DNA from 4 places in the Jeotgalicoccus sp. WY2 genome. Region 1 is predicted to be linked to each of the others. Evidence: riboswitches for the same ligand, from Rfam matches in the RefSeq annotation. Region 1 holds a riboswitch; each other region holds the start of a gene.

Region 1 (4,215 bases):
GAAGGCTTGTGAATCTGCGAAAAATACGGCATCAAATTTTCCGCGTTCTGCAATTTTTGCCAGATTTTCATAATATTCAATTGTCGTGAATTCATTGATACTCGAATCATCTTCTAACCATGCTGCCTGATGATGACCCACACCATACATTAAAATCCCTATATTTAACTGTTTAGAATTATTCATAATATATACCGCCTAGTTCATAGTAAGTCCGCCGTCTACCGTGATGTTTTGCCCTGTAATCCCATCTGCTGCCTCAGAACAAAGATAAACAACCATATTAGCAACGTCTTGTGGTGTTGTTACTTTTCTCAATGGTGTGGACTGTGCGATTAAATCAAATACTTCTGGTGTTGTGACTGCACTTGCGTCTGTTGTTTTCAGTAAACCGCCAGAAACAACATTTGCACGGATACCATACTGTCCAAGTTCTGCTGCAACGTTTCTGGTGAACCCAATTAAAGCAGCTTTTGCAGTGGTGTACTCGTGATATGGTACTACAGGATTTTGATATAGATTCGTTCCAATACTAATAATTGCACCGTCTTTACGTTCTAAAAACTGTGGTATTACACTTTGTGATACGTTGAATGCAGCTTTTAGTGTCCCGTCTAACTGTTGCTCGTAATCTTTATAAGTCAAATCTTTAAATGCTTTTTGAGCGGTTGGATCAAATTTAAAGTTAACGAGTGCATTGTTTACAACAACATCAATCTGGCCGAAATGTTCAGTTCCTTTTTTTACTAATTGTTCAACTGCTTCACGGTCTGTAATGTCCGCTTGAATCGCAATCGCTTGTGCGCCAATTTCTTTTTGTAACTTCTCTGCTTCTTCCTTACTTTTGTTGTAGTTAATTATGACATTAAAGCCTTTTTCACTCAGTGCTTTTACGATATAGCTACCAAGTCCTCTTCCGCTTCCCGTTACTAAAACTGTTCTTGTCAAATAAATCACTCCTATAATTTTTTAAAATAAAAAAATACGCAACCTTCATAGGAAAGTTACGTATCGAGAGTAAATTATATGTCCACAAAGACATAGATATACAACTGTATCGATGTAACACTTTCCTACGCTAGTTTTAACTAGATCAGGTTCAAAGGGTCTGAGGTTTCCCTCATCTCAGTTTATATAAACACCCCTAGTGCGAATCTTCTATTTAACATCATTGTAGTACTTTACAAAGATACGTCAAGTAAACCACAAATTATTTGAATTGGAACAAACGCAATTCAAATTCAATTCTGTAACTGTACTGCTTTCTAGTTTTTATATGATTGAGTGAATGTTAAAAGGTAGTTATCAGCATAATTAAAATCTAATTTTATTTGCAATATTTAACTTTTTAGAGTAACTTGAGGTTATTGATTGGAAAATTAAATAGTTAAGACCACTGGAAGTGTCTTTGAAAAAGGCTGAGATTAAAGTGTAGACTTTGGGATTCCGGGAACCTGATACAGTTCATACTGGCGTAGGAAAGTGGCGAAAGTAATATATGTTGATACATACTTGCGCTGTTTTTCTATATAGAAAAGCAGCGCTTTTTTTTATGTTAAGGGGTGACATAATGCTTATTGCAATTACACATTTTAAGATATTAATTTCCAAGGATATTATTCATTTCAATACGATTTCATCCTGTATCGATTATCTTTTACTTCGTACACCCATGTCCGACAACGAGTTATCATCGTTCCTTTGTCAGCTTATTCATTCAGGTTTTCCCAAAGAAAAAATCATCATTCATACTTCGACTAAATTGCTGGAATCTTTTCGTTTAACTGCCATCCACTTTAGAGAAAACGATCCAACTGCATTAACGTATAAAAAAGAACATCCGGATATTTCAGTCAGCATGTCTGCTCATTTACCTGAATCTGTCAAGAAAGCACAGGACAATCATCTCGACTTTGTATTATACGGCCATATATTTGAATCGAGTTCAAAGAAATCTTTGCCGCCGCGTACACATCAAGAAGTACGTGATGCACTGTCTTATGATATTCCTGTCGTTGCACTTGGAGGTATCAATTCAACAACTATCAATCAATTACCGGCAGGTTTCAGTGGTATCTCGGCAATTTCTGCACTTATGGATGCATCACCCAATCAAATCACCAGATTAAAAGAAGAATGGCAAATATTAAATTTTATGTAAGCAAATGCTACATTGCTTAGACATTATAATGTGGTTAATACATTTCCCAGCTGTCGCAGTACTTAAAAATCTATCATTTGAAAGGATGAAACAATATGCAGTGCACCGTTAACGGAGAACTCCATTATTTTGAAAAGGATATTACCATAGCTACCCTGCTGGACCACCTGGATGTAGATGATAATCGTATTGTAGTGGAACACAATGGGGAATTGATTAAAAAAAGTGTATTTAAACAACAAGCAGTGAAAAATAATGATCGACTTGAATTATTAGAATTTGTAGGAGGCGGATAATATGTTAGAAATTGGGGATTTAAAATTTAACTCAAGACTATTTTTAGGTACTGGAAAGTTCTCAGATGAGAAAATACAGGCCGCAGCAATTGAAGCGTCAGGTACAGAAGTGCTGACTTTCGCTGTCAGACGTATGAACTTATTTGATAAAGACCTGCCCAACCCGCTGGCAAATATTGATTTAAGAAAATACACGACATTTCCGAATACAGCAGGGGCGAAAACAGTGGAAGAAACTATACGCATCGCAGAAATCGCAAAACATGCGGGTGTCTGTGACATGATTAAAGTTGAGATTATTGGTGATGATAAGACATTACTGCCTGACCCAATTGCGACATACGAAGCGTGTCAAATACTGCTGGACAAAGGTTATACAGTCTGTCCATATATTTCAAACGATGTCGTGCTTGCAAAAAGACTCGAAAGACTCGGTGTTCATGCGATTATGCCGCTCGCTTCTCCTATAGGTACGGGACGCGGTATTAATAATCCATTGAATTTAAGATATATTGTAGAACAATCCAGCATCCCTGTTATTGTGGATGCAGGAATCGGTTCACCCAAAGATGCGTGCTATGCTATGGAGCTAGGTGCAGATGCGGTATTATTAAACACCGCTGTATCGAATGCCAAAGACCCGGTTAAAATGGCAGAAGCGATGAAGCTTTCAATTGATGCAGGGGTACTGGGTTATGATGCAGGACGTATTCCGGTTAGGTATTCTGCACAGGCCTCAAGTCCCGCTGAAGGACTGGAGTTTCTTTAATGGAGAGATACGACAGACAAATGAAGTTTAATGAATTTGGAGAGAATAGTCAAAAAAATCTGATTTCAGCCACACTGATGGTGATGGGCGCCGGTGCACTTGGAACACACGTTTCTGAAATGCTTGTGCGTATGGGTGCAGGTAAACTCATCATCATCGATATGGATATTGTTGAAATGACCAACCTGCATCGTCAGGCTTTATATACTGAAAAAGATGCAGAAGATATGACGCTGAAAGTTAATGCTGCCAAAGAAAAATTGTGTCAGATAAACCGTAATGTTGAGATTGTACCGATCAATGCAGAATTAAATTCCAGTAACATCTCCGCAATCTTAAGAAAGTATCAGCCGGATATTGTAATTGACAGTATGGACCATTTTGAAATTCGCTTTCTGATTAATGAAGCCTGTCATAAGCTTGATATCCCCTGGGTATATGGTGCCGCTGTAGGCAGTAAGGGAAGTGTGTATGGGATTGATTTTAAAGGACCTTGTTTAAAGTGTTTGATGGAAACTCTGCCATCCACAGGGGAAAGCTGTGCAATCAACGGTGTACTTCCTCCTGTGATTTCCCTCATTGCCAGTATGGAAGTTTCTGAAGTCATTCGTTATTTATCAGGAAAAGGTTTTTCCAAGCAGCTCATTACTGTAGATACTTTTAAAATCGGCTTTCAAACGATAAATATAGATGAATTAAAGAATGAAGACTGTGTGGTCTGTAAGAATCGGGTATATGAACAGTTGAATAAAAATATGCTGGCCACTGTACAATCTAATTGCGGAAGTGTATATACACTCAGGTTCGACGAATCGGTTTTCAATCAGGAGCTGCCCGGTAAAACTATCAGGGCAAGTGCATTTGTTAAGTTATTGACTTATAAAAAATATAAGCTGACCTTATTTAAAGATGGCAGAATGAATGTTCATGGCATCTCTCGAAAAGAAGAAGCAAATGCTTTATATCATGAAATGATTGAGAAACTGAGT
Region 2 (4,215 bases), 440 kb from region 1:
TCCGTACAATATTTCACAAAGTTACTGCAACAAAGCTGTCACGGTTTGTTCAATATTATCCGATTTGGTAATCGCCGAGATAACACAAATGCCGTCTGCGTTGTTTTCGAGGCAGGATTTATAGTTTTGTTCAGTTATGCCGCCTATTGCTGCAGTCGGCAGTTTTGTTCTGTTCACTACTTGTTTTAAACCATTTGTACCGATAGCATCTCCGGCATCATCTTTCGATAAAGTGCTGAATACCGGACCGATGCCGAGATAAGATACTCTGTCGAGGCTGCTCGCTTCAAGTTCCTTTACGCTGCCAACCGATAAACCGATAATTTTATCGTTAAAATAGTCAGGCAGCATATCAGGTTCCATATCATCCTGGCCGATGTGAATGCCGTCTGCTTCGATTTCTTCAGCCAGTTTTACATCGTCGTTAATAATAAATGTCACCTCGTATTGTCTGCACAGCGACTTAATTTCCATTGCAAAATCTTTAAGGTCTTCGCCTGTTTTAATATCACTGCCCTTTTTCCCGCAGCTGAAAGCATGTCACACCTGACTTGAATGCAGTTTCCAAATCTCCGAGCGGATTTTTAAAACTGCCGGAGCTCGCTATCAGATATAATCTCATAATTTCTTTATTCATTAATAGTTCACTCTTTTCGCAGTGTAGTCATCTTCATTAAAATTATAAATTTCATCGATAAGCTGAACCGCAAATGTCCCGGGCCCTCCTGCTGATGCTGCTGCTTTTTCAGCTGCTATATTATACAGGCTTACCGCATTAACAATACTATCCGCCTTGTTTTCAACAGCTAAAAAGGATGCTGCTATTGCACCGAGCACACAGCCGGATCCTGTAATTCTTTCCTGATAATGATGACCGTTGTGCATTACTATATCTGTTCACCGGTAACCAGTGCATCTGTTTCACCGGTAACCAGCACAGGCACGTGTAATACCCCATGTGCCGCTTGGGCAATATCAAGAGTATTTCCTTCAATAATAGAATCAACACCCTTAGACACAGCTTCCCGGCCGCTTAATGCATGTATTTCCCCAGCATTGCCTTTAACCAGCGCAATGTCATAATCACTCAGCAGTTTATCCGTTAAATTTCTGCGAAAAGCCGAAGCGCCGTAGCCTACCGGATCCAGTACCACGGGAATATTATACTGATTAGCATAGTTCGCCATCTTTTCATACAGCATTACTTTATCTTCCGAGCATGTGCCAATGTTTAACAGCAATGCGCCCGCATGTTTTAAAATATCCGCCGCTTCACTTTTTTCACCGCTCATAATCGGAGATGCGCCGAGTGCCAAGAGACTGTTTGCAGTAAACGGCTTCACGACATCATTCGTAATGCACACAACGAGCGGCACGTCTTTTTTAACTGTTCTATCATTATAATTACTCCCCTTTATAACTGAAATGGTTCACCGGTCCGCTGCCTTTGCCGATACCTGGTGAATTTTGTATCGCATTGGTAATATACGCTTTACTCGTTTTGAACGCTTCATCAATCGTCCGGCCTTTCGCAAGCTCCGCAGTTAAAACTGCCGAAAACGTACAGCCTGTTCCATGAGTCTGATCCGTGTCGATGCGTGCTGCTGTTAATGTTGAAATATTTATACCGTCATATAAATAATCAGTCGCATCACCTGACAGATGACCGCCTTTAATAATGACACTCTCTGCGCCCATATCATCAGTGAATATTTTCAGCGCCCGGTGAATATCTTCTTCCGTCCGGATTGTCATCTTTGTAATCGCTTCTGCTTCGTGCAGATTCGGCGTCACTATCGTTGCCAGAGGAATCAGCGTATCAATCAGCGTCGACATCGATGCGTCCGTCATCAAGCGGTCCCCGCTCGTTGCAATCATTACCGGATCCATTACGTAGGGAATATTGTATTTTCTAATGTAGTCCGCAATTACAGTCATCATATCCGCCTCGGCGACCATTCCGGTCTTCATCGCATGCGGCACTTCATCTGAAAATATACTGTTCAGTTCTTTGTCGATAAAATCCGCCGGCACGTTGTAAACGTCCTGCACCCCGAGTGTGTTTTGCGCCGTCAGTGATGTCACCCCGCCGCCTTCCGAAACGCCCGTGAATGCATTGCCTTAAGATCTGCGAGTATTCCTGCACCGCCTGTCGGATCAGTGCCTGCAACAGTTAAACCAATTGGAAATTCAACCATAAAATATGTCCTCCTATAATAAAAGCCCACTTCCCGGGGCGAAGTAGGCAGAGTAGATTCAGAGAACTTCCCTGTAATCATCAGCACTTCCCTACGCCAGCATGATCTGGATCAGGTGAAAAGGGACAAGCATTCGCTATCTCAGCCGTATCGGCGCCCCCAGTGGGTTTTATTGTTTTTATTGACACAAGCGTAACACAATTCTTTTAAGCATCAAAGCAAATTGCGGCGCTTAAATACAGCCGTTCCAATCATCAGAAGCATAATGCCAAGACCCGCAATAATTAAGACTGCTGGAATATCCATACTTTCATAAGGCATATTGCTTAAATAATAAAATGGACTGAGCATTAAATACTTCATCGATATTGATCAGTACGCCGAAATAATTCGCAAAGAATATATAAGCTGCGTAGAGCCATGCTGCAAGATGAAGTTTTTTAGAAATGCCGGCAAAAAGTGCAGATACTCCTATAATAAATATAATGCCCGCACTGTAATTTACAGCAGAAAGCACATAATCTTTAATCGTAATACTTAAATCATCAACATTCATACTCGCGAGATACATGCCGAGTATGGTGAGGAGAAACGATGAAACACCGGCAGCAACTCCGTACAGATAATGTGTGATAAACACTTTCGTGCGGGACACTTTCCGGTTCATTGTACCAGCGATAATCACTTCAAGACGTCCGTCTTTCTCTTCGTTAAGCATGCGCCCGGTAATCATCAGAGCAGGCACCGCAGCCATCAGCGCTGAAATAACGAGCAGCATGCTGATAAAGAACCCTGCCGCATCATTGCTGCCGAGCGACTCCCGGAGCATATCATTTTCTCCGATTAGACTTTCTAAATCACCGAATATGGATCCGTACGACAAACCGGCAGCAAATAGTCCGATGAGCCAGCTGATTATCATTACTCTCATATTAATAAAAGCTAATTTCGGATAACTGTATATTTTTCTCAAATTCTTTTCCTTACCAATTTTTATATAACTGTCTCCGATATCCCGCTTTAAAAATAATACATAGCTGAGTATTATCAAAATTAAAATTACAGTGAACGGTATCAGCCATATTTCTCTATTATCTCCATATACTTCAATCCGGGACAACCAGTGATATGGTGAAATTACAGAGTATGCTGTATTCATGACATCGGTCACCGCGCGGTATAAATAAAATATAATCAGCAGTGACAGAGCGATGCCGAATGTCATATCTCCACTGTCAAATAAATTTCCGATTACAAGAGTCATAACGAAAAACAATAGACCAAACAATGCCAGTCCAAGTGCATAGTATAAATTTCCAGTAATAGAAAGCCCTTCGATATCATACAAGCTTAAACCGCCGAATAATATAATAAAAACAAGTGAATTTATTAAAATTCCGCTCATCAGCTGAGACGTAACAATTGTCTTCTTGCTGATACCGGCACTAAGTACATACTCTGTTAATCCTGACTCTTCAGCTCTCCGGGCAATACCGTTCGCAATCAAAATACCGAACAGGCCGTGAAACAGTGCCATAAACATCAGCATCTGGTGACCGAACATAACAGCTGATGTATAATCTCCGCCCGGTACCGGTCCAATCAGCGCAACCATTGCAGGATTATCGACGGTCATTTTCATACCTTCCTGCTCCGCCGCGGTACTGTACAGCCCGTTAAATACCGGCGGTACCGATATCGACAAACCGCACAATGCAAATATCCAGAGCGCTGCTTTCATTCTCAGATTTTTCATCAGCAATTTAAAATAAGTCATTTTGCGCCCTCATAATAGCGCATGAAAATATCTTCCAGCCGCGGCGGTGCCGTCGTTAAATTTTTCAGATTATATAATTTTAAATACTTCAGAAATTCCGGAATTTTATCATTATCGATAAACAGATGATATCCGTCAGGTGACTCGGAAAATTCATGAACGAAACTGCGGTGTTTTAGTGCAGTAATATCATCATCCGTCTCGACAATGTATTCCATTCTGGTAATATGCCGCAGTTCT
Region 3 (4,215 bases), 330 kb from region 1:
GTATGGAATGGCAGAATAATAATGATTGACCCGATAATACTTAAGAAAATACCGATATAAGTAATCTTCGTATAGCCAATCTTATCTGCGATGTTTCCTGCTGCGACCATGAAAATCCCGGTAATCAGCGATGTTAAACTGACAGACAGGTTAATAATACTGCGGCTCGTCGTGCTGTAAGTTGCTTGAACTTCAGGTGCAATGTTTAAAAATGCTTGGGCAAACAGCCCGTAAGTCAGGATGGATAAAATAACACCCAGTATTACCTTATTAGGGGTTTGCGCTTTCATAATTGTCTGAGACAAAATTCTCATCTCTGTTTTTGTTAGATTCCCGTCCATTATAAATGAAAACGCTTAAAATTATTTGCTGGAACATTGAAAGTCACAAAAAAGTCATTCTGATTAAAAAAATGCCGCCGAACCCGGCAGCACCTAATCAATTATTAATCATCATCTTCAATTTCGCTGTCTTCTTCATCATCGTCGTCGGAATCGTCGAGCATATCGTCTTCCATATCAGACTCTTCGACGCCCGTTTCTTCAACGCCTGTGTCTTCATCTTCTGTATCCTCGCCGCATGCCGCAAGTGCGAGTACTGCGAGCATTGTTGAAACAACTGCGAATTTCTTCATAAGTCCGATCACTCCTAATTTCTGAATTAATATGTATATACCCATAATTTGATGATTTAACACCGCAGAACTATAAGAAATTGCCGCAGGTTAAACACCCGCGGCAATATAATATTCATTTTTATTTAAGCACCATCGTCTTCAGTTTCTGTACTTTCTGTATCTGTTTCAGTCTCTGTACCTTCCGTGCCTGTTTCCTCAGTTTCTGTTTCAGTACCTTCTTCTTCTGTTCCTCCTCCGCATGCTGCAAGTGCTAATACGCCTACAAGTGATCCGACAGTTAAAAGTTTCTTCATCTAAAGTTCCAGCTCCTTAAAAAGTATAGTAGATTCCAGACTGATCATTGATGTTACTGTCACCATACCTCAGATAAAACATCTATATGCATAATTTACCGACCCTTAACAATTTCGAAAACTTATGCAAAATCATAACCAGCTATAAGTTCAGCTGAACAGGCCATTCTTCACGCGCCTCACACATATCCCAAAACATATACTCATACAGACTCGTTTTTACGACAATTTCCTCGAGCTGCTTAAGCTCGCGCTCCGGTTTCCCATCAGCAAGTTCATTCAAAAGGGTCATCGCCGTACCATTTAATTCGCTGAAATCCTCACCGGAATAAGTATCAACCCACTGCTTATAAGGATTACTTTCCAGATCCGGGTTTTTATCGGCTAACGCTCTGCCGATATAGTTATAACTCCACGCACAGGCTAGTAAACACGCGGCCACAGACGCCGCATCACCCCGCTGTGCATGATTCAGCATATAGCTCGTGTAAGCCGTGTTTACAGCAGAAGATTCCGTCCTAAGCAATTCGCTCTCTTCAATACCGAACTCCGCAGCATATTTTCGGTGCAATTGCATCTCGCCAAACAGCGTCCCGTGAAGCATTTCAGAAAACATATTCATCGTCTGTAAATCCGGCGCTTTTTCGGCACCGATTGCCATCAGCCTTGAATACTCAACCAGATAGACATAGTCCTGCTTCAGCCAATGCTGAAACTTATCTACTTCGAGCGTACCGTCACCTAGCCCGGTCACAAACGGATGGCGAAGATATCCATTCCAAATATCCTCCACACTGTTCCATAGTCTGTCAGTAAACTTCATTATATTATCCCCTTTTCTTTTCAGCTGAAGACGATAAAAACCCGAACCTCATGAGAAGGTCCGGGCTGAAATTTTATACATATATCAGCTCAGACTTCCCTGCGCAGGTACTAACCTACAGGTTCAAAGGGTCGATATTATCTCTCAGCACTCACAGTGCGCCCCCAGCCGTTTATATTTTTTTACACATCCACTGTACTACAGTTTAAAAGATTTTGCTTCGGGAATTAATAAATTGTATATAATTTTAAGGAGGAATAATGAATGGCTCACGAACAGCATCAGCAATTACTTAAGACACTGCACGAATGTATGGAAGCGTGCAATCATTGTTTCGACGCGTGCTTAAAAGAATCGGACGTAAAAATGATGGCGGAGTGCATTAGACTGGACCGCGAATGTGCAGACATGTGTGCATATTTAGAACAAGCAATTACGAGAAATTCACCATTTGTTAAAGAACTTGCAGGCGTTTGTGCGACGATTTGTGAAGCGTGCGGCACTGAGTGTGAGAAACACGACCACGATCATTGCCAGCAATGTGCGAAAGCATGTTTCGAATGTGCAGAAGCGTGTAAAGCAGCGGCGTAAATTAAATTGCAAAAGGCCGGGACAATTTGTCCCGGCCTTTTTTCTAATCCATATATTTTTTAAATATTTTACCAAGCTCATTCAGGAAATGTTTGCCTTCTTGGTTCGATGGCCAGTTATTTGAGAACACCGAGAACAGCAGCTGTTTGCCGTTAAGCTGAATCATGCCGAATTCATGCTCGAGCGCTGTCACAGATCCTGTTTTCGACGCGATAAATTCGGCCTCTTGGTCTTCATCGATATTAAAAAATCCGCCGACTCTGTCGTTAATCTGCTGTTTTTTCATAACTTCAAAGAATGCCTGTCTGAGTTCTTCCGGCAGCACATCATTTTCTTTAATGACGTACTGCATCGACGTGAACATATCAGCGGCAGATGTTGCGTTGCGTTTTCCTTCATTAATGCCTGTCGTGTCATAGTAATTACGTGCGAGTGTTGTGTCATGCAGACCGAGTGCTGTAAAACCTTCGTTGATCCGCTCGATGCCGATATTATCAATCAGCATGTTGGACGCAGTATTATCAGACACGATAATCGACAGTACAATCGTATCCCATAACGTCAGGCGTTTAACGCTCTGAAGCGTATGAAGTACGCCGCAGCCCCCGACCTTTTTTCCGACCGTAAGTGAAATATCTTCATAGTTATGAAAATGCTGCTGCAGATTAATTAAGCTGATCGGCACCTTTATCGTGCTGGCAGAAGGATATACCTGGTGTTCATTATGTACGTACACCTTATTATCAAACTGAATCTTGTAAGAAATATCTTTCGTCGGCTGGCTTTCAATCAATGCGTTGATTTCATCTATAAACATCTAGTCATCTCCCCCTGTTGCTGTTTAAGTAAAGAGTATCACAACAAGGTATCCGTTTGCACTTAGTCTATACGGGGAATAAAGCAGTAATAATTTACATGGAGGTTTGACATTATGGGGCAAATTGAATTGATTGCAAATGAACGTCATTTACAGGAAAGATTGCAGCATTACAGAGATTTAAAAGTACCCGAGAACAAATTAACTGTGGTGTCGACTCGCGGTTATGAGGATTTCCTCTTGGATTATCCGGGAGTGAACGAGCGTATGACTGCCGGAAACACTTTGGAAGAACTGCTTATACAGCTTGACGGCAGCCAGCGTCTCACGATGACGAATCAGGAACGTGAAAATTATTCGAACGCTCTGAATAATGGAGAACTGCTGTTTATATTGATGATGAATCTGAACTGGATACACCTGAAGGCGAAGAAACATTTGAACTTCGTGAAGAACGGCTTGCAGTAAATAAAGAGAAAGTCCAAACAGGAGAAATTGTCGTTGAGAAATATACGGATTCAAAAGTTGAAGAATTTGATGTCCCTGTAAATATGGATAACGTCACGGTAGAACGCCGTGCAGTTGAAGGCGAGCCTTTGTTTGAAACCTATAACAATACAGAAGACTCGGATGACGACCTCGGGATTATTCGAATTCCGGTAACAAAAGAACGTATCAGAGTAATTAAGGAACATGTGGTAACAGAAGAAATTGTAATTACAAAAGAAGTCGTTGAGAAGATGGAGCATGTATCAGGCACTGTGAAGCATGATGATATCAGAGTCAATGAAGTGAAGAATGAAGACGTTAAGGTCAGAGAAGTAAAGAATATAGATATTGATAAATAATAAAAATCCGGACCTCTTTGAGGACCGGATTTTTCTCTATTTCTTCTTATTATTCTTATTTGTATAGTTGGAAATAATCGGCTTAACGTAATTCATCACTTTTTCTCTTTTAACAGGATCTTTCATTGTTTCCTTAATTACTCTAATAATTAAGTTCTTCATATATTAACCTACAATCTTCTATTTAAATTTTCTTAATCTTATCA
Region 4 (4,215 bases), 990 kb from region 1:
CACTGATTATCCCGATATTAATTGTCAGTGTCAGATTTATTACGAAACGTACGGGCCCGCTTTTTAAAATGCGCCAGCGCCGTACAGGTGAAATGAACGGCTACATTGAAGAAATCGTGTCCGGCCAGGAAATCGTTAAAGTATTCTCGCAGGAAGAACGTGCGGTACAGAATTTTGAAGTCCGTGCTAAAAACTTAAGAGAAGTTACATTCTGGGCGAACCTGTACTCCGGCTTCATTCCGAAAATAATGAACATGCTGAACAATATTTCATTTACGATTGTTGCCGGCGCCGGCGGTATTCTGGCACTGACGACAAACGGTGTCGTTACAGTCGGAACGATTGTTGTGTTCGCGGAATATGCCCGCCAGTTTACACGTCCGCTCGCGGATTTATCGAATCAGTTAAACCAGGTACTGTCAGCGATTGCCGGTGCGGAACGCGTATTCCAAATACTCGATACGCCGGCAGAATCAAACGACGGAAAAATTACGGATAAGACAATCGAAGGACACATTGAATTTAAAGATGTCACATTCTCATACAGCAAGGAGCAGCACCATCCAACGATTAAGGACCTGTCATTTGAAGTCAATTCCGGAGAATCGGTCGCATTAATTGGTGCCACAGGTGCAGGCAAGACGACGGTGATGCAGCTGCTCGCGCGGTTCTATGAAACCGATAAAGGGCACATCCTTGTAGACGGTGTGGATATTACAGACTATTCGCGGAGCAATATCCGTTCTCAGACTGCGTTTGTGCTGCAAGATCCGTATCTGTTTGAAGCGACCATCCGTGAAAATATCCGCTACGGCAGAATGGATGCAACAGACGATGAGGTGACAGAAGCGGCGAAAGTTGCCAATGCCCATGACTTTATTATGACGCTTGAGCGGGGCTACGATACAGTGCTCGACTTAGACGAAGGCTTTATCTCGCAAGGACAGAAACAGCTGATATCAATTGCGCGGGCACTCATTACCGACCCGGCAATACTGCTCCTCGATGAAGCCACATCCAGCATCGACACAATTACAGAGTTAAAAATTCAGGAATCGCTCGAACGGCTGATGAAAGGGCGGACGAGTATTATTATCGCCCACCGTCTCAACACGATAAAAGCCGTCGACCGTATATTTGTTCTGGATCAGGGAGAAATGCTTGAAGCGGGAACGGAAGAAGAATTGCTGAAGCTTGAAGGTAAATATCATGATATGTTGAATCAGTAAGATATTTTACAAGTTATTCCTAGTAAGTTAAGATGGACTTAATTAAATATTGCACAACCACTGGAGGTGCCTTTTTGAGGCTGAGAAATACTCTTAATACCTGATCTGGATTATGCCAGCGTAGGGAAGTGGCATAGATTCGTTATGCACATCCTTATATTCGGGATGTGCATTTTTGTACTTTGACAAACGAATCAGGAGATTTACATTTAATAAATGAATGCTTTCATATATAATGAATGGTATATATCAACTAAAAGGTGGAACTTCGAATGTATACTAAGAAGGAAATAATAGAAGAAGCAAAAAAGCTCGGTAAAATGATGGCGGAAACAGAACAGGTTGAATTCTTCCAGAAAGCGGAAGCTAAAATTCACGAGAATAATGATATCCGCGAAAAAATGGCTAGTCTTAAAAGCAGCAGCAGCAGGCAGTAAACTTCCAAAACTACGGTAAAGAACGCGCTTACCAGATGACGGAAGAAAAACTGGCTAAAATCGAAGCGGAATTAGACGAAATGCCGCTTGTAGATCAGTTTAAAGAATCACAGGCAGGCGTTAACGAATTACTGCAAATGGTTTCGCATGCAATCAGCTCAACAGTTACAAGCGAAATCATCGAACAAACAGGCGGAGACCTGATGCAGGGTGAAACAGGCGCTGCAGTCCGCAACAAACCAAACCGCGATCCGGACCAGTTTAAATAAGCATCAGCTACATATTGAATGGCGTTGAAATCTCTGAATTATAGAGTGTTTCAGCGCCATTTTTGTATGTTTTTACAATACACCGACCGCATGAACAGGCCACATGCGGTTAAAGAATACTTTGCGACCGTATGAACGACTCACATGCGGTTAATAACAAATCTCCAACCGCATGAACGACTTACATCGGGTTAATAAAGAATCTTCGACCGTATGAGAGAACCACATACGGTCAATAACGAATTCCCGACCGCATCAGCAAACATAACTCGAACAATTATAAAATGTAATCAAAAGGAGGCACCACCATCAACAAACTTACTAGAAACATGACTTTCACCGCAGCTTTCGTCGCCTTAAACGTTATCTTGAGTTCGCTTATCACAATTCCAATCGGAATCATACGCGCGGCACCGATGCAGCATTTAATCAATGTGCTTGGTGCAGTCATCACAGGTCCCTGGGTGATCGTGCAGGCGTTTATCTCGTCTACAATCAGAATATTATTCGGTACGGGGACCGTCTTCGCCTATCCCGGCAGTATGATCGGCGCGCTCGCTGCCTGGCTCCTCTACAAATACACTAAAAAGTTATCGCTCGCTGCAGCTGGTGAAGTTCTCGGCACCGGCATACTCGGGGCACTCAGTTTGTACCCGCTCATCATCGTGCTGGAGCTCGACCAACAAATTTTCACCATCGTCGCTGCAGCCTTTCTCGTATCCAGTTTTATCGGCGCTCTTACATCGTTTATCATCTTAAAACAATTGGAAAAACACGGAGTCTTACTGCGGATATAAGCGTCGGTGCGTGTTATAATAATACGACAAGATTAATTTAGGAAGTGTTAAAATGCGGGAACCAACACCGATGATGAAACAGTATTTTTCAATTAAAGATAATCATCCGGACAGCTTACTTTTATTCAGACTGGGAGATTTTTACGAGCTGTTTTACGACGATGCAGTCACGGCTGCCAAAGTGCTCGAAATCACATTAACTTCACGCGATAAAAGTAAAGATCCGATACCGATGTGCGGCGTGCCATATCATTCTGCGCGCAACTATATAGCAAAACTAATCGAGAATGGCTTTAAAGTGGCCATCTGTGAACAGATGGAAGATCCCGCGCAGGCGAAAGGCATGGTCAGAAGAGAAGTGGTCCGTGTAATTACGCCGGGTACTTTAATCGATGATTTCGGTATGGACGACGGTGCGAGTAATTTCATTCTGGCGCTGCATGAAGAAGAGGGCAGAACAGAGTCAGCTATGCGGATATTTCAACGGGTGAAATTTTCGCCTTTTCAACAAGCGACCAGACAGAACTGAAAAGTGAAATAGAAACACTGGGCGCCCGGGAACTGGTCACGAATGCTAAAAGTGAACATATCATTCATAGCATTTATAATGATCCGCCGCTCTATACGGTGTTTGAAGCAGACACTCCTTCAGATTATGACTATGAAGATGATGTCGATGAACATCACGCGATTAATCTGCTGTTAAACTACATTCGTGCACAAAATATGCAGGAACTGAAACATTTAAAGACGGTGGAAAAACACCGTATCAATACATTTATGAAATTAAATTATGCAGCCATTTCAAACCTTGAGCTCTTAGAAAACATTCAGACGAAAAAAGTAAAAGGCTCTCTGTTCTGGTATTTAAACCGTACGGAAACACCGATGGGCAAACGCCAGCTCAGAAAATTGATCGAGCGTCCGCTCGTGTCAAAAAAAGAAATTGAAAATCGGCAAAGTATCGTAACGACGCTAATCGAGAACTTCACCGAGCGCCAGCAGCTGTCAGGCATTTTAAATCACGTTTACGATATCGAACGGCTCGTCGGCCGCCTTGCCTTTAACAACGTGGACGTAAAAGACTTAGTCCAGCTGCGCGACTCGCTTCACGGACTGCCGGAATTAAAGGCAGTACTTGAATCACTAAAACTGACAGACAACAAAACATTCCAGAATTTCGACAGCCTGGAAGATGCGTATGAACGCCTGGTAGTCCTAACAGATACACCGCCGAAAACAATCCGCGAAGGGAAAATCTTTAAAGACGGTGTCAGCGATGAACTCGATAATTTAAGAGACATCAGCACAAATGCACGTACATGGCTGAACAATTATCTCGAGTCAGAAAAAGAACGCACTGGCATTAAAAACTTAAAAATCGGCTTTAACAAAGTGTTCGGCTATTACCTGGAAATTTCCAAAGTTCAGGCGATGAACTTCGATGCCGAAAAGTTTGAATATAACCGTAAACAGACACTCA

What was found. Region 1 has a riboswitch for thiamine pyrophosphate ahead of G4D76_RS08250 (thiamine phosphate synthase). Riboswitches for the same ligand answer to the same signal wherever they lie in the genome.
Region 2: it holds a riboswitch for thiamine pyrophosphate, as region 1 does, so the genes downstream of both, thiD (bifunctional hydroxymethylpyrimidine kinase/phosphomethylpyrimidine kinase) here and G4D76_RS08250 (thiamine phosphate synthase) in region 1, are expected to answer to the same signal.
Region 3: it holds a riboswitch for thiamine pyrophosphate, as region 1 does, so the genes downstream of both, tenA (thiaminase II) here and G4D76_RS08250 (thiamine phosphate synthase) in region 1, are expected to answer to the same signal.
Region 4: it holds a riboswitch for thiamine pyrophosphate, as region 1 does, so the genes downstream of both, G4D76_RS13785 (RicAFT regulatory complex protein RicA family protein) here and G4D76_RS08250 (thiamine phosphate synthase) in region 1, are expected to answer to the same signal.

The regions. Positions count from the first base shown of each region.
Region 1 covers NZ_CP049818.1:1,415,464-1,419,678, forward strand. Annotated here, with positions in the region: partial or broken gene G4D76_RS08240 (NtaA/DmoA family FMN-dependent monooxygenase) at 1-186, opposite strand, end outside; gene G4D76_RS08245 (3-oxoacyl-ACP reductase) at 199-948, opposite strand; TPP riboswitch at 1,054-1,156, opposite strand; TPP riboswitch at 1,389-1,498, shown strand; gene G4D76_RS08250 (thiamine phosphate synthase) at 1,571-2,161, shown strand; gene thiS (sulfur carrier protein ThiS) at 2,257-2,457, shown strand; gene G4D76_RS08260 (thiazole synthase) at 2,459-3,226, shown strand; gene G4D76_RS08265 (HesA/MoeB/ThiF family protein) at 3,226-4,215, shown strand, end outside.
Region 2 covers NZ_CP049818.1:978,485-982,699, forward strand. Annotated here, with positions in the region: gene thiE (thiamine phosphate synthase) at 22-474, opposite strand; gene G4D76_RS15860 (hypothetical protein) at 509-637, opposite strand; gene G4D76_RS15865 (hydroxyethylthiazole kinase) at 637-885, opposite strand; gene G4D76_RS15870 (hydroxyethylthiazole kinase) at 888-1,376, opposite strand; partial or broken gene thiD (bifunctional hydroxymethylpyrimidine kinase/phosphomethylpyrimidine kinase) at 1,405-2,198, opposite strand; TPP riboswitch at 2,270-2,369, opposite strand; gene G4D76_RS05810 (ABC transporter) at 2,509-3,975, opposite strand; gene G4D76_RS05815 (ABC transporter ATP-binding protein) at 3,972-4,215, opposite strand, start outside.
Region 3 covers NZ_CP049818.1:1,086,176-1,090,390, forward strand. Annotated here, with positions in the region: gene G4D76_RS06405 (MFS transporter) at 1-305, opposite strand, end outside; gene G4D76_RS06410 (hypothetical protein) at 446-634, opposite strand; gene G4D76_RS06415 (hypothetical protein) at 760-930, opposite strand; gene tenA (thiaminase II) at 1,073-1,753, opposite strand; TPP riboswitch at 1,833-1,929, opposite strand; gene G4D76_RS06425 (four-helix bundle copper-binding protein) at 2,018-2,344, shown strand; gene G4D76_RS06430 (serine hydrolase) at 2,388-3,161, opposite strand; gene G4D76_RS06435 (hypothetical protein) at 3,276-3,629, shown strand; gene G4D76_RS06440 (YsnF/AvaK domain-containing protein) at 3,656-4,009, shown strand; gene G4D76_RS15885 (hypothetical protein) at 4,046-4,171, opposite strand.
Region 4 covers NZ_CP049818.1:2,400,758-2,404,972, forward strand. Annotated here, with positions in the region: gene G4D76_RS13780 (ABC transporter ATP-binding protein) at 1-1,229, shown strand, start outside; TPP riboswitch at 1,282-1,373, shown strand; partial or broken gene G4D76_RS13785 (RicAFT regulatory complex protein RicA family protein) at 1,502-1,935, shown strand; gene thiW (energy coupling factor transporter S component ThiW) at 2,265-2,732, shown strand; partial or broken gene mutS (DNA mismatch repair protein MutS) at 2,785-4,215, shown strand, end outside.